2 regions of the Agromyces binzhouensis genome follow, and region 1 is predicted to be linked to the other one. Evidence: predicted binding sites of a transcription regulator. Region 1 holds the regulator's gene; the other holds the start of a gene.

Region 1 (15,862 bases):
CCCGGCGAGCTCGAGCTCGATCCCGCCGAACTCGGCCGGGTCGTCGAACTGGTTCGCGATCAACGCCCAGTCCGAGAGGTCGAACGTCGACGGATCCGCCCCGGCGAGGCTCGGTGCGTCGGCGGCGAGTTCGGCGGCGGTGACCTCGACGTCGCGGTCCATCGCGGTGCGTGCGGTGAGCGTCGCGGGCGGGAGGACGAGCAGCGCGACGGTCGCCCCTGCGACGACGACGATCGCCGACGCGGTGGCAGTCCGCCGTCGGGCGGGTGCCGCGCGCACGGCACGCGATTCGGGCTCGTGATCGCGGTGGTCGGGCCCGTGATCGTCGTGGTCGTGGTGGTCGTCCCGTGCAGGCGCGAGTGCGAGCGCGGCCAGCGCGAGGATGCCGCCGATGAGCGTCATGATCACCGTGAAGCCCGAGGAGTCGGGGTTGATGTACAACCCGAGCTGGCCGGTGGCCGCGAGCCACAGCGTTGCGACGACGGAGACGAGCGTGAGCGCGACGCCCTTCCAGCGGGACACGAGGTTATGCAGCAAGGTTCACCGCCAGCCCGAGTGCGGCGCTCGCGAGCGCGACGATCGTGGTCAGCTGCACGAGCGTGCGAGTGGTGAACGTCGTGCGCATGAGCGCCAGCATCTTCACGTCGACCATCGGTCCGAAGACGAGGAACGCGACGATCGCGCCGGGCATGAAGGTCGACCCGAACGCCAGGACGAAGAACGCGTCGACGTTCGAGCACAGTGCGACGACGAAGGCGAGGAGCATGAGTGCGAACACGCTCAGCACCGGGTTCTGGCCGAGCGTGATCAGGATGTCGCGCGAGACCGCGACCTGGATGAACCCGGCGATCGCCGACCCCACGAACAGCGCGGGGAGCATCGCCGACGTCTCATCGACGAACATGCGCGCGCCGCGTCGCGGCTTCGCCGAGGCATCCGCATGTTCGCGGGCGCATGCCGCCTGGAACGCCGGCGTGAGCAGCGAGGTCGGGTCGGGGTGCCGGCTGAACACCCAACCGACGAGGTTCGCGATGACGAAGCCGCCGACGATGCGCCAGACGAGGATGCCGTCCTGCCATCCGAAGGCCTGGTAGGTCGTGATGATCGTGACCGGGTTCAGGATCGGCGCCGCGAGGAGGAAGGTCATCGACTCGCCGACCGTGAGCCCGCGCTGGAGGAGCCCGCGCGCGAGCGGCACGTTCCCGCACTCGCAGACCGGCAACAGGATGCCGAGGAGCGAGATGACGGCGCGCCGCACGACGCCGTTGGTCGGCAGCCGTCGCACGAGGAAGTCCGGCGGCAGCCAGAGCTGCACGGCGATGGAGAGCACGATGCCGAGGAAGACGAACGGGAGGCTCTCGATCACGACGCTGGCCGAGAGCGTGACGAAGTCCTGGACGGCGTCGGAGAGCGCGTCGCTGCGGTCGTCCGCCGTCACGATGCGGATCGCCGCGAACAGCGCGACCGCCGCGATGCCGATCGTGAGCCCGATCGTTCCGAGCGGCCGGCGGGACGGCCGGACAGGCTCGATCCGGGCGCGGCGGCCCCTGGTCGTCGGAGAGGTCATCGTTCCTGGGCGGGTCGGGGTCGGGGTCGGGGGTCGGGAGGGGTCGCGGCCGGAGCCGCGGCTCGGGCCGCGCTGCGGCTCAGGCTCGCGCGGCGGCGGCTTCGTCGTCTTCGGTCGCGACGAGCTGCCCGCAGGCGCCGTCGATCTCCTTGCCGCGGGTGTCGCGGATGGTGGTCGGGATGCCCGCGTCGGAGAGGCGGCGCACGAACTCGTGCTGCACGTCGACCTCCGAGGCCGTCCAGATGGAGCCGGGGGTCGGGTTCAGCGGGATCGGGTTGACGTGCACCCAGCCGCGCCCGCGCTCGTTGAGCTTCTCGGCGAGCAGGTCGGCGCGCCATCCGTGGTCGTTCATGTCCTTGATGAGCGCGTACTCGATCGACACGCGTCGGCCGGTCTTCTCGAAGTACTCGCGCGCGGCGTCGAGCGCCTCGTCGACCTTCCACCTCGAGTTCACGGGGATGAGCTCGTCGCGCAGGCCGTCGTCGGGCGCGTGGAGGCTGAGCGCGAAGGTGACGGGCACGTGCTCGTCGGCGAGCTTGCGGATGGCGGGGACGAGCCCGACCGTCGAGACGGTGATGTTGCGGGCCGACATGCCGAGGCCGTTCGGCGCGGGCGCCGCCATCGTGCGGACCGCGCGCATGAGCCGGGCGTAGTTCGCCAGCGGCTCGCCCATGCCCATGAAGACGATGTTCGAGACGCGCTCGGGCGTGCCGTCGTCGGCGCGCTTGCCGTGCAGGGCGCCGGAGGCGATCACGCGGTTCGCCTCGACGACCTGGGCGAGGATCTCGGCCGCCGACATGTTGCGTGTGAGCCCGGCCTGGCCGGTCGCGCAGAACGGGCAGTTCATGCCGCAGCCGGCCTGGCTCGAGACGCACAGCGTGATGCGGCCCGGGTAGCGCATGAGCACCGACTCGACGAGGGCGCCGTCGTGCAGCTTCCAGAGGAACTTGATCGTGTCGCCGCGGTCGGTCTCGAGTCGCTTCACCTCGGTGAGGAGCGGGGGCAGGAGGCCGGCGACGAGTTCCTCGCGACCCTCGGCCGGGAGGTCGGTCATCTCGGCGGGGTCGCTCGTCCAGCGCGTGAACCAGTGTCGCGCGACCTGCTTCAGCCGGAACGCCGGGACGCCGAGCTCGTCGGCCTTCGCCTTCCACTCCTCGGGAGCGAGGTCGGCGAGGTGGGCGGGCGGCTTGCCGCGCTTGGGCGACGCGAACTGCAGCAGCGGGCGGCCGTCGGCGTCCTTGGCCTGCTTCCAGCCCTCGGTCTTCGGGCGGACCTGTCGGATCCCGGTGGAGCGCGGCGGGGTCGACCGGCCCCGATCGGCGGGCATGGTGCTCTCGGGCGCGTCGGTCGGCATGGTCCAAGGGTACGCGTCGACGTCCGGGCATCGGCTGGACGCCGGGCGCGGGGCGGGTCAGCTCGCCGGCCTCGACGAGACTGCGCAGCGACCCGCCCGGGACCCGTCGCCTACGGCGTGGTCCAGGTGGCCGGCGGCTTCTGCTGGTCGTACAGCCAGGTCTGGAAGAACGCCTCGAGATCCTGCCCCGAGACCTCTTCGTAGATCGCCTGGAAGTCGTCGGCGGTGCCCGACGAGTCGTCGAAGCGCTCGACCCAGAGTCGGGCCGCCTCGAAGAACGCCTCGTCGCCGATCTCGACGCGCAGGGCGTGCAGCGTCGCGGCGCCCCGGTTGTAGACCTGGCCGGCGAAGAGCCCGAGGGGCCCGGGGTCGCCGATCTGGAAGTCCCAGTACGCCTGGTTGCGCGCCGGCGCATACCAGTTGTCGTACGACTGCTGCGCCGTCCGGATGCCGCGCTCCTCGTTCCACATCCAGGTCGCGTACGTCGCCCAGCCCTCGTTGAGCCAGATGTCCTGCCAGCGCTCGGGGCTCACGGCGTTGCCGAACCACTGGTGCGCGGCCTCGTGCGCGACCGTCCCCTCGCTCGCCTGCGATGAGTACACCGGCCGGGTCTGCGTCTCGAGGGCGTAGCCGACCGAGTCGTTGTCGACGATCGAGCCGTAGGCCACGAACGGGTAGGGGCCGAACTTCTCCTCGAAGAAGTCGATCATGTCCGCCTGCCATCCGAGGCTCGCGTTCGTCGTCGCGAGGCGCGTCGGGCTGAGCTTGGTGTCGACCGCGTCGATGATCGGCACGCCGCTCGCCGAGGTGTAGGCGTCGCGCAGGTCGAAGTCGCCGACCGAGGCCGTGGTCAGGTAGCTGGCCTGCTGGTCCGGGGCGTCCCAGTACCAGGTGGTCCAGCCGTCGGCGGTCTCCTCGGGCTTCGGCTGGATACCGTTCGCGACCGCGACCTTGCCCTCGGGCACCGTGATCTCGAACGAGTACGTCGCCTTGTCGGTCTGGTGGTCGCTGACCGGGTACCACGTCATCGAACCCTCGGGTTCGCTGACGACCATCGCACCGTCGCGCTGGGTCACCCAGCCGTAGAGCGCGCCCTCGACGTCGAGGGGGCGAGTCGTCGTGCCGCCGTACTCGACGACGACCTGCACGTGCTGACCGGCCTTGAGCTTCGGCCGCGGCTGCACGGTGAGCTCCCAGACGCGCGCCGCGTCGTCCTGCACGTGCCAGTACGCCTGGCCGTCGACCTCGGCCCCCGCGACGGGCGGGGCGACGGATGCCGCCGGCGTGCCGTTCACGCTCAGCGCGTGCACGTCCATTCCGCGCAGGTCGAGGTTGAACCGGTCGAGGTCCTGCGTCGCGACGAGGTCGATCGTGGCGACGCCCTCGAACTCGCCCTCGACCGGGGCGGGTGAGGGGGCCGGGGGCGTGTACGTGATGTCGAGGTCGTAGTGCTCGACGTCGTACCCGCCGTTGCCCGCGTACGGGAAGTACTCGTCGCCGACGCCCGATGCGCCCGCGGTGTACCGCGATTCGCCCGGCTTGCCGGGTGCTGCGGAGGCTCCTGCTGCCCCCAGCGCACCCAGTGCCAATGTCGCGACGGCGACGCCGCCCACCCACTTCCTCGTGTACCCGCTCATCGTGTCCCCTTCGCACTCGTGATCGAACTCTAGGGGGCGGCCGGTTGCTCTGGTACCCCTCGCCCACTCGCACCGCCGTCCCCCGCCGCCCGGGCCGGCGGGCGTCGGCTTGCCGTTTCCGCCGGGTGCCCCGCGACGATTCCCGGCGGAAGTGGCAACGCGGCGGTCACCGCACGCGAATGCCGTGCCATCCGCGGGCTCGCAGGGCGCGCTCGAGCTGGTCGAGCGCCCGTGCCGGCGGCAGCAGGCGGCCGACGCGGATCACGATCCATCCGTCGGCGGCCAGGTCGTTGAGCCGCTCGACGTCGCGGTGGAACTGGACCTCATCCGCCCGGTGCTGCTCCCCGTCGTACTCGAGCAGCACCCCGAACTGCCGGAACACGAGGTCGCCGTACGCGGTCCACCCCGCGCCGAGCCGGATCGGCGCATTCAGCTCGGGCTCGGGGAACCCCGCGCGGACCACCCGCAGCCGCAGGCGCGTCTCCCGTCGCGACGCCGATCCGGGGCGGATGTCGCCGCGCGCCGCGCGCAGACGCCTCGCCCCGTGACGGGCCCCGAACCGCTCGATCGCAGCGTCGATCTCGTCGAGCGTGACGAGCGGCGAACGCCATCCCACGAGCCGGTCGCCGGCCGACACGAGGTCGTCGTGGCCGAGGCTCGCGGCGAGCTGGCACCATGCGTCGCCAGGGGCGACGAGCGGGAGTCCGGCGAGGTGCGTCGTGCGGATGCCGCTGCCGAGCCGATGGCCGACGACCCCCGCGACGCGGGGCTGGCGGAGCGGCGCCGGCGCGGACACGTGGAGCGGCAGCGCTCCCAGGCTCGGCAACGGCAGGCCCCAGAGCCCTGCTGCCGTCTCGTGGCTGAAGACATGGCGCTCCGGCATCCGCTCGACGTACGCGCGACAGAGGTCGAGCAGGCCGACCGGCCGAGCGGCGACACGCACGCCGCGGAACGGGGCGGACAGGTCGCGAGCCCCGAGGCGGCCGCGAGTGACACCGAGTTCTGCGGCGCGCCGCACGTGGAACGGTCGCGACCGGAGCTCGTGCGGGAGCGGAGCGGGTGGTCTCATGCCCGTCACGCCAGCCCACGTGGGCGCGTCGTGCGCGACATCCGCCCGCCCCGGTGAATCTCGAGCTCACGGACCCCGGTGTGGAGGAGCACTCGCCCTGCGGCCGCGGCCGACGCGCGGTGCCACTTCCGCCGGGAACTCGCGCCCCGTTCCCGGCGCAATCGGCAATCCGCGCGGGGGAGAAGCGCGGGGCTGGGCGGCGGAGGGGGGAGGCGGGAGGAAGGGGAGGAGGGGCACCGGCGGGCAGGAATACTGGGAGAGCGCCGAGAGTTGAGTCAAGTACGCTCAAGTTCAGCGGGCTCGACTTGACATCGATTCGGGCGGGTTCGACACTTGAGTCGGCGAGGCTCAAGTCTCGCCGATCACTGACTTCGGCCGCGGGCGGGGAACGCCGGGCCGATCGCCGGGGGCCACTTCCGCGAGCCCCTCGGCAGAAGGAGATACACACATGTCACGTGCAGTCGGAATCGACCTCGGCACCACCAACTCGGTCGTCAGCGTCCTGGAGGGCGGCGAGCCCGTCGTCATCGCGAACGCCGAGGGCTTCCGCACCACCCCCTCGGTGGTCGCATTCACCAAGGACGGCGAGGTGCTCGTCGGCGAGACCGCCAAGCGCCAGGCCGTGACCAACGTCGACCGCACCATCTCGTCGGTCAAGCGCCACATGGGCACCGACTGGAAGTCGTCCGCGATCGACGGCAAGGAGTACACGCCGCAGGAGATCTCGGCGCGCATCCTCCAGAAGCTCAAGCGCGACGCCGAGCAGTACCTCGGCGACACCGTCACCGACGCGGTCATCACCGTTCCGGCGTACTTCAACGACGCCGAGCGCCAGGCCACGAAGGAGGCCGGCGAGATCGCGGGCCTCAACGTCCTGCGCATCATCAACGAGCCCACCGCCGCGGCGCTCGCCTACGGCCTCGACAAGGGCAAGGAGGACGAGCTCATCCTCGTCTTCGACCTCGGTGGCGGCACGTTCGACGTCTCGCTCCTCGAGGTGGGCAAGGACGACGACTTCTCGACCATCCAGGTCCGCGCGACCGCCGGCGACAACCGCCTCGGCGGCGACGACTGGGACCAGCGCATCGTCGAGCACCTGATCAAGCGCTTCAAGGACACCACGGGCGTCGACGTCTCGAAGGACAAGATCGCCCTGCAGCGCCTCAAGGAGGCCGCGGAGCAGGCCAAGAAGGAGCTCAGCTCCTCGATGAGCACCAGCCTCCAGCTGCCCTACCTCTCGCTCACCGAGTCGGGTCCGGCCAATCTCGACGAGACGCTCACGCGCGCGCAGTTCGAGAACATGACCTCCGACCTGCTCGACCGCACCAAGAAGCCGTTCGAGGACGTCATCCGCGAGGCCGGCATCAAGCTGTCCGACATCGCGCACGTCGTGCTCGTCGGCGGTTCGACCCGCATGCCCGCGGTCTCCGAGCTCGTCAAGAAGGAGACCGGCAAGGAGCCCAACAAGGGCGTGAACCCCGACGAGGTCGTCGCCGTGGGCGCCGCCCTGCAGGCGGGCGTCCTCAAGGGCGAGCGCAAGGACGTGCTGCTCATCGACGTCACCCCCCTGAGCCTCGGCATCGAGACCAAGGGCGGCATCATGACCAAGCTGATCGAGCGCAACACGGCCATCCCGACCAAGCGCAGCGAGACCTTCACGACCGCCGACGACAACCAGCCGTCGGTCGCGATCCAGGTCTTCCAGGGCGAGCGCGAGTTCACGCGCGACAACAAGCCGCTCGGCACGTTCGAGCTGACGGGCATCGCCCCGGCGCCCCGCGGCATCCCGCAGATCGAGGTCACCTTCGACATCGACGCGAACGGCATCGTGCACGTGTCCGCCAAGGACAAGGGCACCGGCAAGGAGCAGTCGATGACGATCTCGGGCGGCTCGGCCCTCCCCAAGGAGGACGTCGAGCGCATGGTCCGCGACGCCGAGGAGCACGCGGCCGAGGACAAGAAGCGCCGCGAGTCCGCCGAGACGCGCAACCAGGCCGAGCAGCTCGCCTACTCGGTCGAGAAGCTGATCAAGGAGAACGAGGACAAGCTGCCCGCCGACGTGAAGTCCGAGGTGCAGGGCGACGTCGACGCGCTGAAGTCGGCCCTCGCGGGCGACGACGACGACGCGGTGAAGTCGGCGTTCGAGAAGCTCTCGCAGTCGCAGGGCAAGCTCGGCGAGGCGATCTACGCACAGGGCCAGCAGGCGGATGCCTCCGCCGCCGGCGCGAACCCCGGCGAGGACGCGACCGCGTCGGGCGCCGAGGGTGCCGAGTCCTCCGACGAGGACGTCGTCGACGCCGAGGTCATCGATGACGAGGACGAGAAGAAGTAGCCATGACGGACGAGAACCAGAACCACGACGAGCCGATCATCCGCGACAAGCGACGGATCGACCCCGAGACGGGTGAGGTTCGCCAGCCGCAGGCCGAGGGGGCGGATGCCGCGGCATCCGCCTCCCCGGAGGCCGCCGACGCGGAGGCCCCCGATGCGGGGGCCGCCGACGCCGCCGACGCCGACACGGTCGCCGAGGGCGACGAGGAGCTGACGGTCGACGACATCCTCAATGCGGCGCAGGCCGAGGTCGAGGACCCGTCGGCGGAGCACCTCGCCGACCTCAAGCGGGTCACCGCCGAGTACGCGAACTACCGCAAGCGCACCGAGGCGAACCGCGAGGTCGAGCGCGAGCGCGCGATCGGCGCGACGGTCGCGGTGCTCCTGCCGGTGCTCGACGACCTGGACCGGGCCGAGAAGCACGGCGACCTCGAGGGGGACACCCCGTTCGTGACGATCGCGGCGAAGCTGCGCGCGTCGGTCGAGAAGCTGGGCCTCGCGAAGTTCGGCGAGGTCGGCGAGCCGTTCGACCCGCAGCGTCACGAGGCGATCTTCCAGCAGCACTCCGACGAGGTCGAGGTCGACACGGTCGCCGACGTCGTCGAGACCGGGTACCTGCTCGGCGGCACGCTGCTGCGCGCCGCGAAGGTCGTCGTCAAGACCCCCGCGTGACCCTCCCGGGCCGGTTCGCGGCATCCGTGTTCACCAGCGGATGCCGCGGGCCGGCCCTCCACGGTTCCCAGTAGATTCAGCAGGAAGGAGGCGCCGATGGCCAGCCAGGATTGGTTCGACAAGGACTTCTACGCCACGCTCGGCGTCTCGAAGGACGCGAGCGACGCCGACATCAAGAAGGCGTACCGCAAGCTCGCGCGCAAGTACCACCCCGACCAGAACCCGGGGGATGCCGCGGCCGAGGCGAAGTTCAAGGAGATCAGCGAGGCGAACTCCGTGCTCTCCGATCCCGAGGAGCGCAAGGAGTACGACGCGGTCCGCGCGATGGGCGGCGGCGCGCGCTTCACCGCGCCGGGCGGGGCCGGTGCAGGAGGCTTCGAGGACGTCTTCGGTGGCATGTTCGGTCAGCAGGGGGCCGGAGGGACGCGCTACACCTTCCGCCAGGGCGGCGGAGGCGGCGACTACGACGACCTGCTCGGCGGACTGTTCGGCGGTGGGCGGTTCGGCCAGCCCACCGGCGGCTACCGGGGCTACGGCGGCCCGACCAAGGGTCGCGACGTGGCCGCGTCGACCACGCTCGACTTCGTCACGGCGACCAAGGGCGATCGGATCACGCTGCAGACCGCTGAGGGGCGGGAGATCAGCGTCAACGTGCCCGCCGGCGTCGCGGACGGACAGAAGATCCGGCTCCGCGGCAAGGGCCATCCGTCGCCCGACGGCGGCGAGGCCGGTGACATCGTGCTCACCGTGAAGGTGCGCAAGCACCCGGTGTTCGAGCGCGACGGCCTGAACCTGCGCGTCACGGTGCCGGTGACGTACGCCGAGGCCGCGCTGGGCGCGACCATCCAGGTTCCGACCCTCGGCGGCGAACCGGTCAAGCTGCGCGTCGCTCCCGGCACGCCCAGCGGGCGCGTGCTCCGCGTGAAGGGCCGCGGGGTCGAGACGAAGAAGGGCACCGGAGACCTGCTCGCGATCGTGCAGGTCGCGGTGCCGGCGCACCTGTCGAAGGACGCCGAGGAGAAGCTGCGCGAGTTCGCGGCGCAGCTCCCCGACGAGAACCCCCGCGACGACCTGCTCGCGAAGGCCCGGAGCGCCTGATGCAGGTCGACGGCGAGAGCCCGCTGTTCGTCATCTCGGTCGCGGCCGAGCTGGCGGGCATGCACCCGCAGACGCTCCGCCAGTACGACCGCATGGGGCTGGTCTCGCCCAAGCGCACCGCGGGCAAGTCCCGCCGCTACTCGATGCGCGACGTCGCGCAGTTGCGCGAGATCCAGCAGCTCTCGAGCGAGGGCGTGAGCCTCGAGGGCATCCGCCGGGTGCTCGGGCTCGAGAACGAGGTGAACGAGCTGCGCCAGCGAGTGCGCGAGCTCGAGCGGGCGCTCGCCGACGAGATGCTGAACCGTCCGGGGCGCCGCGTGTTCGCGGCGGGCTCCGAGGGGGAGGTCGTCACGCTGCGCTCGGGCACGCGCGTGCGCCGCGAGAACGCCGTCGTCGTCTGGCGCCCCCTCGAGCGCGACTGAGCTCCCGGCTCCCTCCCCCCGGCTGATGCTCGCCACCGAGCGGGCGCCTGTGCGAGGCTGTGCCTAGCGCTCGGGCGGCACGGGCGCGCGTGCGTTTCGGGGGAGGCGACGATGACGGATGACTCTGACGTGGCGCCGCTTCCACCGCCCACCCCGCAACAGCTCCTGCTGCTCCTCATCCCGGCGCTCGTCATCGGCGCGCTCTGTGCGCTGGTGCTGCGTGCGCTCGAGGTCGCGGCCGGCGCGCTGCAGGGCGTGCTCTGGACGACCCTGCCCGACGCGCTGGGCGTCGATCCCGACGGCTGGTGGATCGTCGTGGTGCTCACCGCGACCGGGTTCGCGGTGGGCCTCGGGCTCCAGTTCCTGCCGGGCCACGGCGGACCGGACTCCGCCACGACCGAACTCGTCTCTGAGCCGCTGAAGCTCCGCACGCTGCCCGGGCTCGTCATCGTCACCGGGCTCGCGCTCGCGGGCGGGGTGAGCCTCGGCCCCGAGAACCCGATCATCGCCATCAACGTGGCCCTGACCGTCGCGCTGCTCGGACGGATGATGCCGCGCGTCGGCGCCCGACTCGGGATGCTGATGGCCGCGGCCGGCACGATCGGCGCGCTGTTCGGCTCGCCGGTCGCCGCGGCGCTGCTCTTCACGGGTACGCTCGCCGCGGTGCGCGGCGGCGGCGCCCTGTGGGACAAGCTCTTCCTGCCGCTCGCCGCCGCGGCCGCCGCCGCGGGAACGATGCACGTCCTGGGCGCACCGCCGCTCCAGTTCACGCTGCCGACGGCACCCACGACGCCGATGCTCCTCCTCGCCGGCATCGTGATCGCGTGCGTCGCGGCCGTGCTGGGGCTCGTGGGCGCGTACGCCTTCCCCGTCGTGCACCGGCTCTTCCATGCCCTCCGGCAGCCGCTGCTCATCGCGACCGCGGGCGGCCTGGTGCTCGGGCTGCTCGGCCTCATCGGCGGCCCGATCACCCTGTTCAAGGGCCTCGACCAGATGGCCGAGCTGTTCGAGGATCCCGACGCCTACGACGCCGGCGAGCTCGTCGTGATCGTCCTGGTGAAGCTGGTCGCGCTCATCGTGGCGGCGAGCGCCGCGTTCCGCGGCGGCCGGGTGTTCCCGGCGGCCTTCATCGGCGCCGCGCTCGGCATCCTCGCGCACACCCTGGTCCCGTCCCTGCCGATCGCGTTGTGCGTGGCGAGCGCGCTGATCGGCATCCTGCTGGTGGTCGCCAGGGACGGATGGCTCGCGCTCTTCGTCGCCGCCGCCGTCGCGGGCGACCTGGCGCTCCTGCCGTGGCTCTGCGTGGTCATCCTGCCCGCATGGCTGCTCGTCTCGAGGGCGCCCGAGTTCCGGATCGTGCCGAAGCCGGCGTCGCCGAGTGCGGACGCTGCGACGGCGACGGAGTCCGGGTCCTCCGAGCGGCCGCCGACGGCCTGACGATCAGTCGCGAGCGGCCGGCACCGGCGCGATCTCGCCGAGCAGCCGTTCGACGCGCGCGCGGATCTCGTCGCGCACGCGTCGGACGCCGTCCTGGTCGAGTTCCGCGGGGTCGTCGAGGCGCCAGTCGAGGTATCGCTTGCCGGGGTAGACGGGGCAGGCGTCGCCGCACCCCATCGTGATGACGGCGTCGGCCGCGCGCACGACGTCGTCGGTGAGCGGCTTCGGGAACTCCTCGCCGAGGTCGATGCCCTGCTCGGCCATGACCGCGACGACGGACGGGAGGATGCCGGCGCCCGGCTCCGACCCGGCCGAGCGGACGTGCACGCGGCCCGCGCCGAGCTCGCGCGTGAGCGCGGCCGCCATTTGGGAGCGGCCGGAGTTCTGCACGCACACGTAGAGCACCTCGGGCACGGGCTTGGGGATGGCGCCCTTCGCCTGCGCGAGCGCGGTGAGGCGTTCGTTCGCGAACCGGGTGGCGAGGCTCGGCAGGTGCACCGAGACCTTCGCGGTGCGCGCGAGCGCGGTGTAGGACTCGAACACGGTCCGCTCCACGGTCTCGGCGTTCACGATGCCGTCGTAGTGGGAGGCGAGCCGCTCGGCGCTGCGGTGCAGGACCGACTGCGGGTCGTCGAGGGTGAGCTGCCCCCCGCGCGTGCTCATGCGCGTGCGGCTTCGGAAAGGATCTCGCCGAGCAGTTCCTCGATGCGGCGGCGGATCTCGTCGCGGATGGGGCGGACGGCGTCGATGCCCTGGCCGGCCGGGTCGTCGAGCTCCCAGTCCTCGTAGCGCTTGCCGGGGAAGATCGGGCACGCGTCGCCGCAGCCCATGGTGATCACGACGTCGGATTCGCGCACGGCCTCGGTGGTGAGCACCTTCGGCGTGTTGCCGGCGATGTCGATGCCCTCTTCGGCCATCGCCTGGACGGCGACCGGGTTGATCCGGTCCTTCGGCGCCGAGCCGGCCGAAAGCACCTCGACGCGGTCGCCGCCGAGCTCCCGCAGGTAGCCTGCGGCCATCTGGGACCGTCCGGCGTTGTGCACGCAGACGAACAGGACGGTGGGCTTGTCGGACATCGGGACCTCGCTTCGCTCGAACTCCCTAAAGCATAGATGGAGATCTATGCATTGTCGAGCGCGCACTCAGGCCAGGCTCGCGATGAGCTCGCGCACCCGCCGATCGATGTCGTCGCGGATGCCGCGGACGTCGCCGAGCGGCCGGCCGACCGGGTCGTCGAGCTCCCAGTCCTCGTAGCGCTTGCCCGGGTAGACGGGGCACGCGTCGCCGCACCCCATGGTGATCACCACGTCGGCCGCGCGGACGACCTCGTCGGTGAGCGGCTTCGGGTAGGCGCCGCCGACGGGCACGCCGATCTCGTCGAGCACGCCGACGACGGCGGCCGACACGGCGTCGGCGGGCTCCGACCCGGCCGTGCGCACGTGCACCCGGTCGCCCGCGAGGTGCCGCAGGATGGCCGCGGCCATCTGCGAGCGGCCGGCGTTCTGCACGCACACGAAGAGCACCTCGGGCGCGGTCCCGCCCGACTCCGGCGACTGCGCTGCGAGGGCGGCGAGCCGTTCGGCGGCGAACTCCGCGGCGCGCGACGTGAACCGCTTCGAGACGCCCGTCCGCTCGGCGAGGAGGTCGCGGCTCTCGCGGACGTACCGCTCGACCGTCTCGCGGCCGAACGTGCCCGCGAACCGCGTCGCGAGGTCGTCGACGACGCGCTCGATCGCGGCCTCGTCGTCGGGGCGCGAGTCGGCCGTGGGCATGTCGAGCAGTTCGGTCACGCGATCGAGGTGATCGGGTGCGACCGAGTACCAGGCACGGCGCCCGTCGGGCCGGCGTACGAGCACCCCGTCGTCGAGCAGCGCCTTCGCGTGGTGCGACACGGTCGGCTGCCGGAGGCCGAGCTCGTCGGCGAGCTCCGTCACGGTCGCGCGGCCGTCGGGGCTCGCGATGATGAGCGAGAGCATCCGCGCCCGGGTGGGGTCGGCGATCAGCGCCAGGCCGCCGGCCGCGGCATCCGCCCCACCCTTGTGCATAGACGACAGTCTATGCAATCGAGCGGACGTCTCGGCCCGCCCCCGGACTCAGCAGCAGCCGTTCGATCCGTCGAGGCTGGTCGAGCAGACGCCGGTCGCGGGCAGCTCGAGCTGCACCTTCGCGGCTCCGGCGGCGTCGCCCGCGAGCCAGGCGGAGATCGAGCGCACCTGCTCGTAGCCGGTCGCGAGCAGGAACGTCGGGGCGCGCCCGTAGCTCTTCATGCCGACGAGGAAGAAGCCGTCCTCGGGCTGGCGGAGCTCGGCGAAGCCGTGCGGCTCGACCGTGCCGCAGGTGTGCACGTTCGGGTCGATGAGCGGCGCCAGGCGCTTCGGCGCCTCGACGATGTCGTCGAGCTCGAGCCGGACCTCGCGGAGCAGGTCGAGGTCGGGGCGGAAGCCCGTCGCGTTCACGATGAGGTCGGCGTCGTGCTCGACGAGCTCGCCGGCGCGCGAGCCGACGACGCGTACGCCGCCGTCGGCGGCGCGGCCCAGCCGGACGATCTCGAACCGGTCGAGCACCTCGATGCGCCCCGCGTGCACGAGGTCGTCGACGCGGCGCCCGATCGAGGCGCGGGCGGGGAGCCCGTCGTCGTCGGAGGTCGTGACGCGGACGGCCGAGGCGTTGCGGATGGCCCAGGTGATCCGCGTCTCCGGCTCGTCCCGCGCGAGCGCGGCGAGGGCGAGCAGCGTGTTCGCGGCCGAGTGCCCGGCGCCCACGACCGTCACGCGGCGGCCCGCGAAGCGGGCGCGGTCGCGTCCGAGCACGTCGGGGAGGGCGTGCGTCACCGAGTCCGCGACCTCGTCGAGCCCGAGGGGATCCAGGCCGTTCGAGCCGAGCCGGTTGGGCGTGCGCCAGGTGCCCGACGCGTCGATGACGGCGCGCGCCGCGACATCCTCCACCTCGCCGGATGCCTCGCGCACGCGCAGCACGAACGGCGTCGCCGCGCGCCCGGCCGTGCGGGTCCGGTCCATGCCCTCGCGGGCCACGGCGGTCACGACGACGCCGAGCCGGATGCGCGACGCGAGCGGCTCGAGGGCGGCGAGCGGCTCGAGGTACTGCTCGACGAGCTCGGCGCCGGTGGGCAGTCGATCCTCGTCGGGGTGCTCCCATCCGGCCGCCTCGAGCAGGCGGCGCGACGCGGGATCGACGAGGACGCGCCACGGCGAGAACAGCCGGATGTGGCCCCACTCGTGCACGCTCGCGCCGACCCGGTCGCCGGCCTCGTAGACCACGACGTCGATGCCCCGCTCGAGCAGCTCGGCCGCGGCCGCCAGGCCGATCGGACCGGCGCCGATGACCGCGACGGGGAGGGTGTCGAGACGCTCGGAGCGCGTCGCGGGGCGGGTGAGGTCGAGCAGGGTCATGGCGGGCCTTTCGTGGATATCGAAGTTCTTCGATATCAGTCTCGACCTGTACATCGAAGTTTGTCAATATTCGAGGTAGGATCGGTCGCATGACGACCTTCGAACTCACGCCGGTCGGCGTCGGGTCCGCCGAGACCGGTGCGGCGTGCTGCAGCCCGCTCGTCACCGAGCCGATGGATGCCGGGCGCGCCGAGCAGCTCGCGGCGTCGTTCAAGGCGCTCTCCGACCCCACGCGGCTGCGGCTGCTGTCGATCGTCGCGAAGTCCGAGGGCGAGGAGGCGTGCGTGTGCGACCTCATCGAGCCCGTCGGCCTCAGCCAGCCGACCGTCTCGCACCACCTCAAGATCCTGGCCACGGCCGGGTTCCTCGAGCGCAGCAAGCGCGGCACGTGGGCGTACTACAAGCTGGTGCCGGGCGCGCTCGACCGAATGTCGCAACTCCTCGCCGACGGCTAGCGCCCCCAGGCCGACGCAGGTGCGGTGACCACAGGAACGGGCGCCGTCGACCACCACGCACCGTTCCCGTAGTGGCTCGACGCCCACGGCGAGGCCCAGATCGCGCGAGCCGTGGCATCCGCCGACGTGCCGGCCTCGAGCCCCGCGACGATGCCGGCGTAGAACGAGCGCTTCTTCAGGTTCGAGGCCGCGTACTCGGCCGCGGTCACGAGCGTGTCGTAGCTTCCGAGGCCGCTGCCGCCGCCGGAGCCGTACCCGTTGTTCAGCGGGTTGTTGCGGTTCCACCAGTTGTCGGGGCCGTTCTCCTCGCGCATCCACTCCACCATGAGCCGCACGTTCTCGTCGGTGAGCGGCCAGTCGCCGAACACGAGCACGAGCCTCGCCCAGTCGTAGTTCGTGCCGGAGTCGAC
Region 2 (15,862 bases), on a different contig from region 1:
CGAACCTCCGGCGCGGTGCCACGGGCACCATCGGCGTGCTCGTGCCGCGCCTGACCGACACCGTGATGGCGCTCATGTTCCAGGCGATCGAGGAGGCCGCCGGCCGGCGCGGCTACTTCGCCGTCGTCGCGACCTGCGGCGACGAACCCGACCACGAGCGCCGCGCCACCGAGACCCTCCTCGATCGCAACGTCGACGGCGTGATCCTCGCCACCGCCCGCCTCGACGACGAGCTCCCGGCGTCACTGCGCGCCCGCGACATCCCCCACGTCCTCGTGCTCCGCACCGACCGCATCAGCCCCTCGTCGCTCGGCGACGACGAGACCGGGGGATACCTCGCGACGCGCCACCTCATCGACCTCGGGCACCGCGACATCGGGATGGTGACCGGGCCGTGGTTCACCTCGAGCGCCCGCGACCGCCGCGCCGGCGCGGAGCGCGCCCTGCGCGAGGCCGGGCTCCCGATCGACGACGCCCGCATGCTCTCGGTCGGCTACGGCGTCGACGACGGCATCGAGGCGGGCACGCGCCTGCTCGACCGCCCCGACCGCCCGACGGCGGTCTTCGCCGCGAACGACAACCTCGCGATGGGCGTGCTCACCGCGGCGAGCGGCCTCGGCCTCCGCATCGGATCCGACCTCTCGATCGTCGGCTACAACGACATCCCCCTCGTCTCGCGCCTGCCGGTGGCGCTCTCCTCGGTGCGCACGCCGTTCGAGCAGATCGCCTCGACGGCGCTCGAGCTGCTGCTGTCGCCGGGGGAGGGGGAGCGGGGGATCCGGATGGCGCTGCCAACGCTGATCCCGCGGGCGTCGACGGCGGCGCGGGGGCGCTGACGTCGAGGAGCACGGCACGGTAGCTCCTCGTCTCTATTGGCAGGTCTACCACCATCTCGCAGAACTTTCCTCCGCACGCACCCCGATGCCAAGTGGCGGATGTATCGGGCTCGACTCCAATCTCGGCAAACCGATGCGTGGGGCGGCTGCATGGATCTGTGATACCTGAGATTGCGTGCCCTGCTGGGCAGGCTAAGTGGATGTCTTCGTGCCTGATGGTTAGGCTCCATCACTACAAGCATCAGCGACCCCACACCGGCATCGGCAGATCAACCCCAACAGACCGCGTTCACAACCTCACGGGGAACTACAGCGAGCGCGTCGGGTGGTCGCGTCCCCCGTAGCCCGCATATCGCAACGCGGCTTCGCGCCGAAGCTAGAGGCCCCGACTAGATCGGAGGCTCCGTACTCCTAACCCCGGCGAGCGGATCGGGCTGATGTGTCCACGCAACCCCTGGCAGCGGCTCGCTCCGAGGAATGGCGTCGGCGAGATCGCGCGCCGTTCCGATTCTTATGCAACTCGACGGAAGTTCGCTCACGCGGTCGGGGTGAACGGTGAAGAGAAGCCGAAAGTCGACGGAGCCGCCGAAGACGATCTGGTAGGGATCACGTCCGGCTAGATTCGCGACGCGTTCGACTACTGCGGGAACAGGAACCGCACTAAGGTCAACTTCGAACCGGACGTTGCTGGCGGTGCCCAGTTGCTCAACGGTCGCACGCAGCCCGTCAGACGTGTCTTGACACGCTGTTGCCAGACCACGCTCGGACAAGAACTGCCCGAGATCAACGTGTGGCTCTACTCGGCGCCAGGAATGGAGTAGCTCTTCTTCATCAGAACCCGCGAGAGACCACCCCTGACGCTCCTTGCCCTCGAAATAGACCATCGCAGCCAGCGCGACACCGGTGGGACCACTCAGCATTAGAGCATCGCCTACCTTGGCGCCGGTCCGTGTTAGGGCGGAGCCTTCCCGCACCACTCCAACGGCGGCGGCAGAAAGAATCAATCTGTCGGACGTCCCGATGTCGCCGCCAACATTTGGGCACTTGAACCGACTAGTGCACTCCCGGATTCCCAGCATGACATCGCGGAAATCTTCGTCGGAGAATTCCTTCGGGTATCGCACCACGGTAGTCATCGCCAGTGGAACCGCTCCCATCGCGGCGAGGTCACTAATGTTCGCCGCGGCGAGATAGTATCCAACATCGAAGTTCCCGAGGTGGCCAAGCTCGTAGAGCAGAAATCCTGCACCTCGAACGTAGTCAGAACCGAAAACCAGTGTCCCGCGACCGTTGAAGTCGAACCACGCGCAATCGTCACGTGCATCAGCTCCGCCTCTCAGGATGAAAGAGAAATCTCGATCAATGACGCTGTGCGCGTCGCTCTGGTGTGCGAACAAATCGGAGGTGATCATTTCAACACGCTCCGGTTCTGAAGACCACGCTTCACCGGTCATCTGCAGCTCCCCAATCGGCAAGTGACGCTCGAACAATCGACGGATTAAGGCATTTGTCTGACCAGGTGCTGTCGAGCGAGAGTCCGGTTGCGCGGCCGACCAGGCTCCGGGCGTACTGCCTGTGAGGAGGCGCCCAGTCGATCGCCAGCTGCATACTCTCCAAGTTCCCGACCATTACATATTCGCGACCGAATGCGTGATCGGTCACTTCGCGAAGGCCGAGTGGAGAAGACACGCGGATGCCAGCTTCAGCCCGAAAGATGTCCAACACGGCAGCTGCGTCGACGCTGAACAGATGGATGTGAGCATGCGTAACGCACGACGGGTCGCGCTCCAGGCTCGCAGTCGATCCATGCTCGATGAGGGTGACCGTGCCAAACTGAGAACGGTACTCCTCAATGAATTCGATCACTTCTGCGGTGCGCGCATCGCGATCCTCGCTTAAGAAGTCAGCGAAGCTCAGGAAGTGCGAGGTCGCGAACAGTAGGCAATGGTTTGGGTGGAGGGGTGCGAGATCAGGTACGAGCGCCAATCGGCTGTTACGTCTCAGAACTCGGCCGGTATCGGGAACCCCCCACACCGCGTAATATTCTGGCTGCACGCCTCCGCCAAGTTCAATGCAAATCTCGCAATCCGACGGCGATGTGTAGCCACTCATGTAGTCCCCATTACCGAGTGATTGAGGCCCGAGGTTTGGTGTGTTCTAAAACAGTGCAGGTAAGGCTCGCCGAGCGACGACATTTATCCAGCGGCTCGAACTGCGCAACGCGCCCGTTACCTCAAGAAACTCAACGTCGAACCCGGACATCTTCAAGTAGTCGCACAGCTCGTCGGTTGGCCACTCCGAGAACTCCCGGACGTCGCCAAGGCGATCTTGCGGTGACGAGGACTTGTACTTGGCCCCGTACTTCGTGGAGAAGGACAGCGTTCCTTCCCATTTCAGAGAACCGCGCGCGCGCCTTAGGAACTCTCGGAACTGATCTTTCTCGAAGTGGCACACCACTGCGTTAGCGAAGATCACATCGAGGTCCATAGGAAATGGATCGCGGACCGCGTCGATAATCTCTGCATGGTGCCCCATCGAGCGCAGTCGCTCCACGAAGGGGCGTGCGACATCTGAGCGCTGAACGGTGAACCCGAGCGACTCAAAGTAGGCGGCGTCGCGGCCGCTGCCCGAGCCAAGTTCCAGGATGCTCGCGTCGCAGGCGAGGTTACGGACTGTCGCGTCCATCCATACCTTCATGCTGCCTTCGACTTGGTCGGGCGTCGTCGCGATGTACTCGTCGGAGCGTCGCTCGTAGACCCTTCGTAGGTCATCCAGCCGCTCACGGCTCGCTTCGCGTAGCTGCGCGTGGCCACCGACGGGAGAAGTCATGCATCCAGTATGTTGCCTCCGGCGGTGACTTCGCAGGGGGATTGCCATGAGTACGCAAATTCGTACCAAGTGGGGCACTCGGACGCGCCGCTCGAGCGGCCCTCGTGTGACGCAAGTGACGTCAGCCATCGAGCGCATCCATCGGTCGGTTGAGGACAGTCGTCGTGACGGGCCTGGGGGAGGGACCTCGGCCTGGGGACAGTTCCTCGGGCCTGCGGTCGGCTCTGCGCAGGTCGGCATCTACGGAACCTCGGCAGCGATTCAGATGCTCTGCAGGTACTCGGGTGGGCGAGTCAGTGCAGCACGGGCCATCGCCGTCCTCCCCGGCCTCCCCACGTCCGATCCAACTCACTCGCTGGATGCCGGCGACCTAGCGCTGACCTTGAAGTGCTGCGCCGTCGTGGACGCGTACACAAGCTTTGCGGCTTCGACCGCGGTAGCGTTCAAGGGTTCCGGCGATGATCGCGTTGCCGTAGACGCAGCAGTGCAAGTGGATACCGAACAGCTGCTGCTCAGCTCGGCGATCGTCTCATCCACGACTGCTGGACTGGATTCATTTGTGCAAGATCCGTCGTCGTATGCCGGGTGGGATCTAGTTACGGACCACGCATCGATCGACTTCCGCGATGCGAGGCCGAAGCTGATGCCGACCGCCATGGTTCTTGCCACGTTGCGCCGTGCGAACATCCCGCACAAGTTGCCCCCGACGCAACGCGAGCGAGCCGAGGAGTTGTTTGCCCATGCGGTCGCATGGCTCGTCCGTGAGTTCGACTCCGACTTAGCGCGAAGCCCGGTGGAGTCTGCATTGGTCCTGTTTGCGCTCCACGAGTTCAGCGGTGCAGACGCAAGCTATCTAGGCCAAGACCCGTCGGACTCGATAAGAACCGTGCGGGAGCGGATTGACCAGGAACTGCGCGGCGGTTCGATAGGTTCGTTGCCCGACTCGGAGCCCTGCTTTTATACGATCGCCCGTCGTCCTGAGGTCTACGAGAACCACTACGTGACTTTTCCCGTCAGGCCGATCTTGTCGTCTGCGTTGGTCGCTACCGGGAATCGTCGGCGCATCGACCGATGGCGCGAGATCCTCGATGTCTGTGACGAGGTGTGCGAGGTCGTTGATCGGGAAGGGGCTGTCGTATCCGCGGCAACTGGTGCCAAGAGCATCACCGACTCGATGTATGCACTCGAATTCCTAACTGAAGTGCTGCCGCTGATCAGGGTTCGTGAGGCCCGTTGGTGGACCCGTCGAGGTCAGGCGCTCTCGAAGGTCATCGCCGCGTCGGCTGCGTCAGCGGCGGTATTCGTGTCAGCCGTTCTCCTGGGTACCTTCTCGTTGGGCACAGACGACCAAATGCAGCGTGGCGCTGCGCTCGTGGGTGCAAGCACGTTGCCCCTCTTGGGTGTTTGGCTGGGGCGTCTGGCCTTACGAATATGGCGACGGGGATCGTGAGGCTGTACTACGGCGCGATGCGGGCCGAGCCGGAAGGGATCATGTCGTCATTCGGGTGACCTTGTTCACGGTGATCGAACGGTGCGACCCCAGGCGCATCTCGATCGTCGGCTGCAACGACATCCTGCTGGTGTCGCGGCTGCCGGTGGCGCGCTCCTCGGTCCGGACGCCCTTCGAGCAGATCGCCTCGAAGGCGCTCCAGTTGCTGCTGTCGCCGCAGGAGCGGGATCGTGGCATCCGGACGGCCTTGCCGACGCTCATCCCGCGGGGGTCGACGGCGCCGCCGAGTCCCTGAGGTCGGCTTCGCCCTGGGATGCACGCGCGTGAAGCTGATGCTCGACCTCACCGCGTCGGTGGGAGAAGGTCGGCGCGTAGGGCTCCGATCTGCACTTCGGTCGCGAGTTCTACGAGAAGGTTGTGTGCAAGACGATCGTCGACCTAGAGAAGTGTAAGGAGCGCGCCCATCTCACCTCGCCGGCACATGCCATAGAAGGTGGCGCGCTTCGAGGCCAGGATGCCGTGTGGGCCTGGCCGCGCGGCTGACGACGAGTGGGCAGCCGATCGCGACCGGTCCAGCCGCAGACCTGACGCCGGGCGACGTTGGTCACTTCGCGGCCGCGGCTCAAGATATCTAGCAGCTCAAGGGCCGCCCGCAGTGCGCGTGTTACGCGAGTGCGCCCCATCAGCCAATGTAGATGGAAGGTAACGCAGGCTCGTCGCAGAATGGTTGGACAGAGAGTCTGAGCTCCAACCGAGCGATGAGAAGCCGCCGCGCCAGCCGTGAAGAATCCCGGGTCCGATATCGACGACAACGAGCGAATGCATGATGCGAAGTTGGGTCGCGACTCAGATAATGCCGGTGGAGTGTTCGAGTGAGGACTTCCGCGAGGGTCGGGTGACTTCATTGTGGTGCATCACGTCGCGCCCGATCAGATTGTTCCGCCCGTATGCGGTCCACAGGGAAATCCGAGAGTGTGGACTGGCGCACCGATGTTGAGCCGTGGAGTCCGAATATGTGGACTGGCCCGCGGGCCCAACAAGATATTGGTGCAATAGTGGTTGTCAGGCCCGGCGGTGATCCGCGGTCGATCGTAGACGCAACGAGGAGGGCTACGTGGCGGACAAGACGAGTGGGAGCGCTCGCCGCAATAAAGTTGGGCGCCGAGGCGCAGGGGACCTCTGGCTCACCGTGGAAGGCTACAAGACGGTTCGGGACCCTCGCACACTGCGCGTGGCGCCGCTCACGATCATTGCCGGGGTGAATAGCTCTGGGAAGTCGAGCTTCATGCAGCCGTTCCTTATGTTGAAGCAGACTCTAGATTCCGCGTTTGATCCGGGGCCGCTTCTGCTTTACGGCCCAAACGTGAAGATCACTGACTATGCTCAACTGTTGAGTCGGGGAAAGGCGAAGAACGACATCGTGCGCCGGTTCACAGTTGGCATGAGGCGCGGAAACCAGAGTCGCATAACCACATACGCCGAAAAGGGTCAAGGTCTGTCTGTCGAGTCCGACATTTTGAGCGCGGGCGAAGCGTCCCTCGAATTGACCGACAATCCGAGCCCGTCAGGTCGAAAGAAGCTTCGCGAGGCCGCAGGTTCGCGTGCAGCTTCCTATGTGAAGGTCTTCGAAGATCAGCCACGTTTTAGTTCAGCGGCCGACGGTGGCGTCAAATGGGATCTCGAGGTTTACCGCAACAGGTGCTTTCTGGAGTTGCGATTGGTCATCGAAGCCGGCGGCATTTCTCCGCTGCGAATTCCGATTAGTGATGAAATCGCCGATGACGATCAGTGGGTGAACTTGCTGAGGGGAATAATTCATGTTCCGGGACTTCGAGGCAATCCGGAGAGGGCATACAATCGCTCGGCGGTGGGGGCTACGTACCCAGGAACATTTGAGACTTATGTTGCCAGCTTGGTTTATGAATGGTCGATCTCCAATTCTGCAAGGCTAGGCCGCCTCTCGTCTCAGTTGGAGGATCTCGGCCTCACATGGAAGCTAGCGCCGCGTAAGTTGGACGATGCTTCAATTGAGTTGACGGTTGGACGCATGCCGCATGCGCAGCAGGGTGGGGCGCACGATCTCGTCAGTGTTGCAGATGTGGGATTCGGTGTGAGTCAAACATTGCCCGTACTCGTGGCACTTCTGGCGGCGAACACGGGGCAGATTGTCTACATTGAGCAGCCCGAAATACATCTCCATCCTCGAGCGCAACTCGCCCTAGGGGACATTCTTGTCGAGGCCGCAAATCGAGGCGTTATGGTGGTGGCTGAGACGCATAGTTCGCTGGTGATTCGCGGTATTCAGACCGCAGTTGCGCAAAATCGACTAGCTGCCGCCGATCTCTCATTGAACTGGTTCGGTCGCGATGCTTTCACAGGATTCCAAACAATTACTACCGCCGAGATTGATGAGGCGGGTCGATTCGGCGATTGGCCGCTCGACTTCGACGATGTTTCGCGAGATGCCGACTGGGCGTACTTGGATGCAATTCAAGGACGCGAGAACTAGTTCGATGGGCGTTCTCTTGAGCCACATTATTGTTGATGCCTCGGTCGCCAGGAGTGTTAGCGACCCCGCGGGTAACTCGACGGCGATTGCGTGTTTGACTCTGGCGCGGATGTTGGAGAGTAAGGGCTGTCAAACAGGCGCGCTGATGACACCAATGCTTCACGAGGAGTGGAAGAAGCACGCGCCCCGCATCATGACGTCTTGGCTGGCAAGCATGGAGTCTCGAGGACGAGTGCGTAGAGAGCCCGATAGGCCTGTACGAGACCTCCGGGATGCAATAGCGATAGTGAAGGACGGGGGAATTCGGACGGCGCTGGAGAAGGACCTTCATCTCAGTGAAGGGGCGATCATTAACGCCCTGCCCGTCGCGTCCCGCGACGACAAGCAGCGACGATACCTCGCTGACCTTGAAGGCGCATACGAGCGCGTTGGCAGGATTCAATGGCTGAATCCCGAGACGTCGAGTCCGCAAGACTGGGGTCCGTGGATTGAGAGCGGTTGTACGGACAGCACTGTCTACGTCATCGGCGGTGGAGGTGGCGGTGCGTAGCCATCATGCGATGGGGTGAGCATGCACCCTGAGCAGTTCAAGTGCCGCGGGAGCGTGCCCCTTGAGTCCTGGGCTCTTGCTCGTGTGCGGCGTACCTGTGCTCGGCTGGAATAGGGAGCACCCTTCAGCGTTGAACTTGAGCGTACCCAACTCAAGTTCCCAGGAGGACCAGGTGCCCGACAACTTCAACGAGGCCGGCGCGAGCTCGTTCGACGAGTTTCTCGCCCGCTACCTCGCGGGTGAGCAGGCCAGGCAGGCGCGGTCGATCGACCTCAGCCGGTTCCTGACCTCGCGCACCCAGAGCATCCTGCAGCGTGCCGGACGCTTCGCGCTCGAGCGCGGACAGACCGAGCTCGACGCGCTGCACATCCTGCGCGTCATCGTCGAGGACGAGTCCGTCGCGCAGGCGATCACGCGCGTCGGCGCGTCGCCCGAGCGCATCATCACGGCGACCGAGGCGCGGCTGCCCGCGGCATCCGACACGGCCGACGCGAACGCGGCGACCATCACGCCGTCGGCCAGCCGCGCGCTGTTCCACGCGTACCAGGTCGCACGCTCGAGCGGGTCGACGTACATCGACCCCGAGCACCTCTTCTTCGCGCTCGTGCTCGGGCAGGACGCCCCCGCCGGGCAGGTGCTCGCGCGCGCCGGCGTCACCGCCGAGGCGCTCGCGGCCGGACTGGGGGAGCACGTGGCATCCGACCCGTCCGCCGGCCCCGAGATGGGCGGCATGGGCGAGCAGACGGATGCCGCGGCATCCGCCACGCCCATGCTCGACAAGTTCGGCCTCGACCTCACCGAGCGCGCCGCGAACGGCGAGCTCGACCCCGTGATCGGGCGCACCGACGAGATCGAGCAGACCATCGAGATCCTCAGCCGCCGCACGAAGAACAACCCCGTGCTGATCGGCGAGGCCGGCGTCGGCAAGACCGCGATCGTCGAGGGCCTCGCCCGCGCGATCGTCGAGGAGAACGTGCCCGAGGCGCTGCTCGGCAAGCGCGTCGTCGCGCTCGACCTGCCCGCGATGCTCGCCGGAACCCGCTACCGCGGCGACTTCGAGGAGCGCCTCACCAAGACGATGGAGGAGATCGCCGAGCACAAGGGCGAGCTGATCGTCTTCGTCGACGAGGTGCACTCCGTCGTCGGCGCCGGCGGTGCCGGTGAGGGCATGGACGCGGGCAACATCCTGAAGCCCCGTCTCGCCCGCGGCGAGCTGCACCTCGTGGGTGCGACCACGCTCAAGGAGTACCGCACCATCGAGAAGGACCCCGCGCTCGAGCGCCGGTTCCAGCCGGTGAAGGTCGGCGAGCCCTCGATCGAGGACGCCGTGCTCATCATGCAGGGCCTGCGCCCCGCGTACGAGGAGCACCACGGCGTCACCTACACCGACGAGGCGCTGCGCGCCGCCGTCGAGCTCTCCGCGCGCTACCTCACCGACCGCGTGCTGCCCGACAAGGCCATCGACCTCATCGACCAGGCCGGCGCGCGCCTGCGCCTCAAGCTGGGTGTGAAGGTGGATGTCTCCGCCCTGATCTCGCGGTTGGCCGACCTGGAGGCCGACAAGAACGCGGCCGTCCGCGCCGAGCACTACGAGGAGGCGTCGCGCATCCGCGACGAGATCGAGAAGGTGCAGGAGCGGCTGGACGAGGCGACCGAGAAGGCTGCGGCGCAGGGCCGTGCGCTGGCATCCGCCTCGGCGGATGGCGCTGCCGCCGACTCGACCGTCATCGACGAGCCGCAGATCGCCGCCGTGATCTCGCGGGCCACCGGCATCCCGGTCAATCGGGTCACCGAGGGCGAGCGCGAGCGCCTCGCGAACCTCGAGGGCGAGCTGCACGCCCGGGTCATCGGGCAGGACGACGCGGTCACCGCCGTCGCCCGCTCGGTTCGGCGCAACCGCACCGGCATGGGCGACGCGAAGCGGCCGGTGGGCTCGTTCCTGTTCCTCGGACCGACCGGTGTCGGCAAGACCGAGCTGGCGCGTGCGCTGGCGTCGTCGCTGTTCGACGACGAGGGCGCGATCATCCGCTTCGACATGAGCGAGTTCGGCGAGCGGCACACCGTGTCGCGGCTCGTCGGTGCCCCTCCCGGATACGTCGGCTACGACGAGGCCGGGCAGCTCACCGAGCGGGTGCGGCGCAACCCGTACTCGATCGTGCTGTTCGACGAGATCGAGAAGGCGCACCCCGACGTGTTCAACCTGCTGCTGCAGGTACTCGACGACGGACGCCTGACCGACGGCCAGGGTCGCACGGTCGACTTCCGCAACACGGTGGTCATCATGACCTCGAACCTCGGTTCGGAGTTCCTCGCGTCGCGGTCGGGTGCGCTCGGCTTCGTGGCGTCGGCGGATGCTGCGGCCAACGGCTTCTCGTCGATGGATGACGTGCGACAGCGCGTGATGGGCAAGGTGCGCGAGGCCATGCGGCCGGAGTTCCTGAACCGCATCGACGAGATCGTGCTGTTCCAGAAGCTGTCGTCGTCGGAGATCGCTGAGATCGTGCGCCTCATGCTGGGTGCGACCTCGTCGCGGCTGGCCGCGCGTGAGATCGGCTTCGAGGTGACGGATGCCGCGGTGGCGCTCCTCGCGGAGCGCGGCTACGAGCCCGAGTACGGTGCCCGTCCGCTGCGTCGCCTGATCCAGCGCGAGATCGACGACCGCATCGCCGACCTGTTCGTCACCGGCGCGCTCGGCGACGGCGAGGGCGTGCGGGTGGATGCCGCCGACGGCGAGTTCGTCGTGGCATCCGTGCCGAACGCGACGGTCGACCTGTCGCAGGCGGCGTAGGCGCGCGCCGGCGGGCCCTCGACCCGAGCGCCTGCCGCCGCGGCGGCGTCCCCGCGCCACGCGGCTGTCGTCTGATCAGTTGTTGCGGGTCCGGCTTCGCCGACGCCCGCAACAACTGCCGTCGCGCGAGACGGATTCGTCGAGTGGACGAATCTCAGCGCCCGGCCGGCCGGGGTCGACGACATCCGCCGATTCGATTCAAAGACCCGGCGCTGCCAGTTGCCAAGCCGCTCCATGCCAGGGTTCGGCGCCGCCCGTCCGCCGGGGGCCCCGACGCCGTCCGACTCCGCACGGCGCCTCGGCACCCGGCCGAGTCTTACCCTTCGTCTCCATCCCCGCTTCCGGTACCGAAGTACCGAAGTACCGAGGGATCGGTCGAGTGGCGGTGCGCCGCCAATCGGGCACGGCCAGCGGCGCTGGTCGCGACATCCGGCCCGTCAAGCGGGAGATCTCTGGGGCGTGCCGGAGGAGCGATCCCGGAATCCCGTGAGACTGATCGAATGAGGAGTGCCGCTCCCGATGCTTCAAGGCGACTTTCGCGCTACGGATGAGCCCCGTTCGCGGGGGCGCTACCGCCTAGTCGCGGCAGTAGCCTGTGCGCATGTTCCGAGTAGTGATCTCGGGTCCGGAGATGGATCCGGTAGTTCGGTCTGCTCATCTCGTCTCAGAGGCCTCGCTGGGAGTGTCACCGCAAGACGATGGGCGGAAGCCCCAGCCGAGTGGGTCGAGCTGGTCGGAGTTGCCGCGCATGGGTCGATCGGAACGCCGGATCTGGTCGGAGGCGCCCAGATCGCGCGCATTGTGGCGTCGACTCCTGCATGAGGGGGCCACCTCAGACCTATGGGCAGGGGACACTCCAGAGACATGGAGCCCCCTAGGTAAGGCCGACAACGCACGGTTTGCCGCGCTTCGGGAAGGGACGACGGCAGCGATCACATCTGGTGGGCATCCCGAAAACTGGGACGCTCGAGCCACTCCGCTGTTCGAGGAAAGGGACAAGGTTCAGATCCTTGGTCTTCAGGACGACGCTGGACTGATAGGCGCGATGACCATTACGCCGTTCGCGTTCATTGTGCCGATCGATCCCGGTGCGGTGGAGGCCGTGCTGGAGACCGACTCTGGCACTGACACCGAGGAGTCCATCCGCACAGACACCGCGCTTCGGGCTCGCGAACTTCGCGGCCTCCTTCAGGACGAGCCGATCGAGTCCGTGATTCTATGGAGGCTGTACCGGGGCAGCAATTCAAGCGCTGTCGATGGCCTCTGCGCAGCACGCGACGGCGTTTATCGCATCGGGCTCGGGGTCGTCGAAGGTGCCGCCTATCTCGTCGGTCGGCTCGCAATGACGGTCAATAGAAGAATGCGGCGTCCGGAGCGAGACCCGTGGATGCACGGTCGACTGGACCGCGCAATTTTCGACGATCTGATGCTCAAGCGAAAGACCGCGGAGGAATGCCCCGAACTGCGCCATCTCCCTCCCGGTGGAGTGGGCCCAGCAGCGATCATTGCCGTGCACGGCACCATGGCCTGTGGGATTCCGCTCGCGCGGTCGCTTGCCGTCGACATGGCGGGAAGCGGTCCGATACTCAGGTTCGAGCACGACACTTGGAACGCAATCCCCGAGAACGCTCGCGATCTTGCTGACGGCATTCAAGCTGCCGGGCTACGAAAAGTACTTCTCGTCGCCCATTCGCGCGGCGGCCTGGTATGCCGTCAAGCGATGGGCTACCTCCGTGACGCCGACCCTGAGATCGACGTGAGGCTTGTCGCGGTGGGCACACCATTCGCAGGAACCCCGATGATCGGGGCTGCTGAATCCGGATTGCTCGGAATGAGGGTGGCGCTCGGGGCACTGCGACTGCTGACGGGCCCCGTCCTCGACGGCGTGAGTCGGTTGGCCGGAGTCCTCATCAAGGGCCATCTGCCACGCGGACTCCGGGACATGCATCCTGATGAGACCTACCTGAAAGCATTCGCTGGAACCTCCACATCGGAGATCTTGGCAGTGGCCGGGCACGTCGACCCGAACGGGCCACATGACAGCTATGGCGTCGCAACGGCTGCAGCGAGCGGATCGGCGGGCGGGATCTTCCTTGACCCGGCAACTGGCGCTGAACTGCTCAACGACTACGTTGTGCCAACCGAATCGGCTTCTCATAGAATTCCGACAGAGAGGACCCTCCGGGTCGAGTGCGACCACTTCAGCTTCTTCAGTCACCCGGAGGTACGTGTGCTCCTCCACAACGCGGTACTGCGCAGTACTGACGAAGGCCTGACGTGGTGAGGGGTCGCCTCTCGTCGCGGCTGGCCGCTTGCGTGATCGGCTTCGAGGTGACGGATGCCGCGGTGGCGCTCCTGGCGGAGCGCGGCTACGAGCCCGAGTACGGTGCCCGTCCGCTGCGTCGCCTGATCCAGCGCGAGATCGACGACCGCATCGCCGACCTCTTCGTCACCGGTGCCCTCGGCGACGGCGAGGGCGTGCGGGTGGATGCCGCCGACGGCGAGTTCGTCGTGGCATCCGTGCCGAACGCGACGGTGGACCTGGCGCAGGCGGCGTAGGACCCCCCACCTCGCCGTTTGGACGAAAATGGGCGCCCGGCATCCGCCGTGACCGCCACATTTCGTCCAAACGAGCAACGAAGGCCCGGCACCCAGGTGCCGGGCTTCGTCGTACCCGGATGCGGCGTGCGGCAGCGTCAGCGTTCCGGCCCGAGAACGCATCGCGCGAGCCGGCGCCGTCACCCCGCGCGCGGGGAGCATCCCGCTAGGGTCGGGGGAGGCGAGCGCGACCCGGGGGAAGCCATGGCGACGACACAGGCGAGCGATGCCGCGACACCACGGCGGTTCGCCGCGATCGTGACGAAGGCGCCCGCGACCCTGGTGACCGTCGCGGCGATCCTCATCGCAGGCCTCGCCACCGGAGCGCTGTGGTCGCCGTTCGTCGACCATCCCCTCTTCGAGAGCGTCGCCTACGGGCTCCCCGCCTTCGCCGAGGGCAAGTTCTGGACGCCGCTCACCGGGACGTTCTTCGTCGACCACCCCGTCGTCTACGTGTTCGCGATCGCGAGCTTCGCGGGCATGGCGTTCCTCGAGATCCGGCGTGGCACGCGCGTCGCGCTGGCGTACTTCTGGATCGGGCAGGTGTTCGCGATCCTCGCGAGCGCGCTGTTCCTCTGGCTCGCCGCCCTGCTGCCGTGGCCGTGGGCGCAGCTCGAGGCCACCGTGCTCGATGTGGGGCCGTCGGGTGGCACCGTGGCGTGCATCGCCGCCGCGATCGGGCTGTTCGTGCAGCCCTGGCGGGTGCGGGCCTGGCTGGTGCTCATCGCGATCAGCGCGGTCACGCTGCTCTTCTGGGGGAGCCTCGCCGACCTCGAGCACGCCTTCGCCGTGGGCCTCGTGCTGGTCGTCGACCGGTCGCTGAAGGTCCAGCGGACGACCGTGCACGAGCAGCGGATCATCGCCGGCATCGCGAGCCTCGCTCTCGGCGCCATCCTGCTGTTAACGACGCTCGCACCCACCTTCGGTCCGTTCGGGCGCACCGAGCCGGTGGGCGGCTCGCTCCTCGACCTCGCCCTCGACGTCGCGATCATCCTCATCGTCTCGTACGGTCTGGTGCGCGGTCGACGCTGGGCATGGGTGCTGACGCTCATCTGGGGTCTGGTCAACGTGCTGGTGTCGCTCGCGCTCGTGGTGCTGCTCCTGGCGGTGCTCCGCGATGCAGAGGCCGACGCCGTGATCGGCGGCGATCCCAGCGTCGCGATCGCCACGGGCGTGCTCTGGCTGCTGATGGCCGTCTACCTGATCGTGGTTCGCCGGGCGTTCGCGGCGAGGCGCCGGCCCGAACTCGGCATCGCGCCGCCGCCGACGCGCGCCGACGTCGTGCGGGCCCTCCGCACGCACGGCGGCGGCACGTTGTCGTGGATGACCACCTGGCCCTACATGCAGTACGCCCGCACGTCGGCCGGCATCGTCGCCTACCAGCGCCGTGCCGGCGTCGCGCTCATGCTCGCCGACCCGCTCGGACCGGACGGATCGCGCGACGAGTCGGTGGTGGAGTTCATCGACATGGCCGAGCACGCGGGCCTCGTACCGTGCTTCTTCAGCTCGGGCGACGCCACCCGAGCGGCCGTTCCCGACGGATGGCGCAGCCTGGTGGTCGCCGACGACACCATCGTCGACCTCGAGGGGCTCGCGTTCTCGGGCAAGCGGTGGGCTGCGGTGCGCGGCGCGCTGAACCGAGCCGAGCGCGAGGGGATGGAGTTCCGCCTGACGCGACTGGCCGACGAGAGCTGGGGCATCCGAGCCCAGCTGCGGGCCATCAGCGAGCAGTGGGTTGGCGACAAGGACCTTCCCGAGATGGGCTTCACCCTCGGAACGCTCGACGAGGCCACCGACCCCGAGGTGCGGCTCGCGCTCGCGATCTCGCCGAAGGGGGATGTCGACGGGTTCCTGTCGTGGCTGCCGGTCTACGGCGACTCCGGCATCCGCGGATGGACGCTGGACCTCATGCGCCGCCGCGAGAACGGATTCGGGCCCGTGATGGAGTTCCTCATCGGCTCGTCGGCGCAACGCTTCGCCGAGGAGGGGGCGGCGATCATGTCGCTGTCGGGGGCGCCCCTGACCCACGACTACCCGGCGGACGCCGGGAGGATCGCGGAGCTCTCCGAACTGCTGGCGAGGGTGCTCGAGCCCGTCTACGGTTTCCAGTCGCTCCATCGGTTCAAGGGCAAGTTCAATCCGCGCTTCGAACAGCTGTACCTGCTCTACCGCGACGAGGCCGACCTCACGCGTATCGGAGCCGCCCTGACCCGGGCGTTCCTGCCCGACGCCAGCGTTCGTCAGTTCGCCGGCGCGGGCCTTCAGCTGGTTCGGAGGCCCGACGGCGCACCCTGAAATTGTG

The links. The regulator HspR, encoded in region 1, represses chaperone genes until heat shock. The targets are predictions, from matches to a motif close to AAGTTGAGTCNNNNNGACTCAACTT.
Region 2: a site for HspR is predicted at 8,308-8,332, ahead of ACFVHK_RS14465 (ATP-dependent Clp protease ATP-binding subunit). Genes of this name have one in related genera too.

The regions. Positions count from the first base shown of each region.
Region 1 covers NZ_JBHXVJ010000001.1:240,348-256,209, reverse strand. Annotated here, with positions in the region: gene ACFVHK_RS01270 (TIGR03943 family putative permease subunit) at 1-522, opposite strand, end outside; gene ACFVHK_RS01265 (permease) at 527-1,567, opposite strand; gene rlmN (23S rRNA (adenine(2503)-C(2))-methyltransferase RlmN) at 1,647-2,921, opposite strand; gene ACFVHK_RS01255 (M1 family metallopeptidase) at 3,032-4,558, opposite strand; gene ACFVHK_RS01250 (hypothetical protein) at 4,725-5,627, opposite strand; gene dnaK (molecular chaperone DnaK) at 6,076-7,959, shown strand; gene ACFVHK_RS01240 (nucleotide exchange factor GrpE) at 7,962-8,630, shown strand; gene ACFVHK_RS01235 (DnaJ C-terminal domain-containing protein) at 8,727-9,728, shown strand; gene ACFVHK_RS01230 (heat shock protein transcriptional repressor HspR) at 9,728-10,150, shown strand; gene ACFVHK_RS01225 (ion channel protein) at 10,262-11,587, shown strand; gene ACFVHK_RS01220 (arsenate reductase ArsC) at 11,591-12,250, opposite strand; gene ACFVHK_RS01215 (arsenate reductase ArsC) at 12,247-12,663, opposite strand; gene ACFVHK_RS01210 (metalloregulator ArsR/SmtB family transcription factor) at 12,730-13,632, opposite strand; gene ACFVHK_RS01205 (FAD-dependent oxidoreductase) at 13,681-14,997, opposite strand; gene ACFVHK_RS01200 (ArsR/SmtB family transcription factor) at 15,087-15,452, shown strand; gene ACFVHK_RS01195 (hypothetical protein) at 15,449-15,862, opposite strand, start outside.
Region 2 covers NZ_JBHXVJ010000008.1:81,183-97,044, forward strand. Annotated here, with positions in the region: gene ACFVHK_RS14425 (LacI family DNA-binding transcriptional regulator) at 1-836, shown strand, start outside; gene ACFVHK_RS14430 (thiamine-phosphate kinase) at 1,226-2,290, opposite strand; gene ACFVHK_RS14435 (hypothetical protein) at 2,280-2,948, opposite strand; gene ACFVHK_RS14440 (class I SAM-dependent methyltransferase) at 2,994-3,665, opposite strand; gene ACFVHK_RS14445 (hypothetical protein) at 4,156-5,115, shown strand; gene ACFVHK_RS14450 (hypothetical protein) at 5,261-5,410, shown strand; gene ACFVHK_RS14455 (AAA family ATPase) at 6,230-7,624, shown strand; gene ACFVHK_RS14460 (hypothetical protein) at 7,629-8,174, shown strand; gene ACFVHK_RS14465 (ATP-dependent Clp protease ATP-binding subunit) at 8,347-10,962, shown strand; gene ACFVHK_RS14470 (esterase/lipase family protein) at 12,008-13,246, shown strand; gene ACFVHK_RS14475 (hypothetical protein) at 13,240-13,521, shown strand; gene ACFVHK_RS14480 (bifunctional lysylphosphatidylglycerol flippase/synthetase MprF) at 13,765-15,855, shown strand.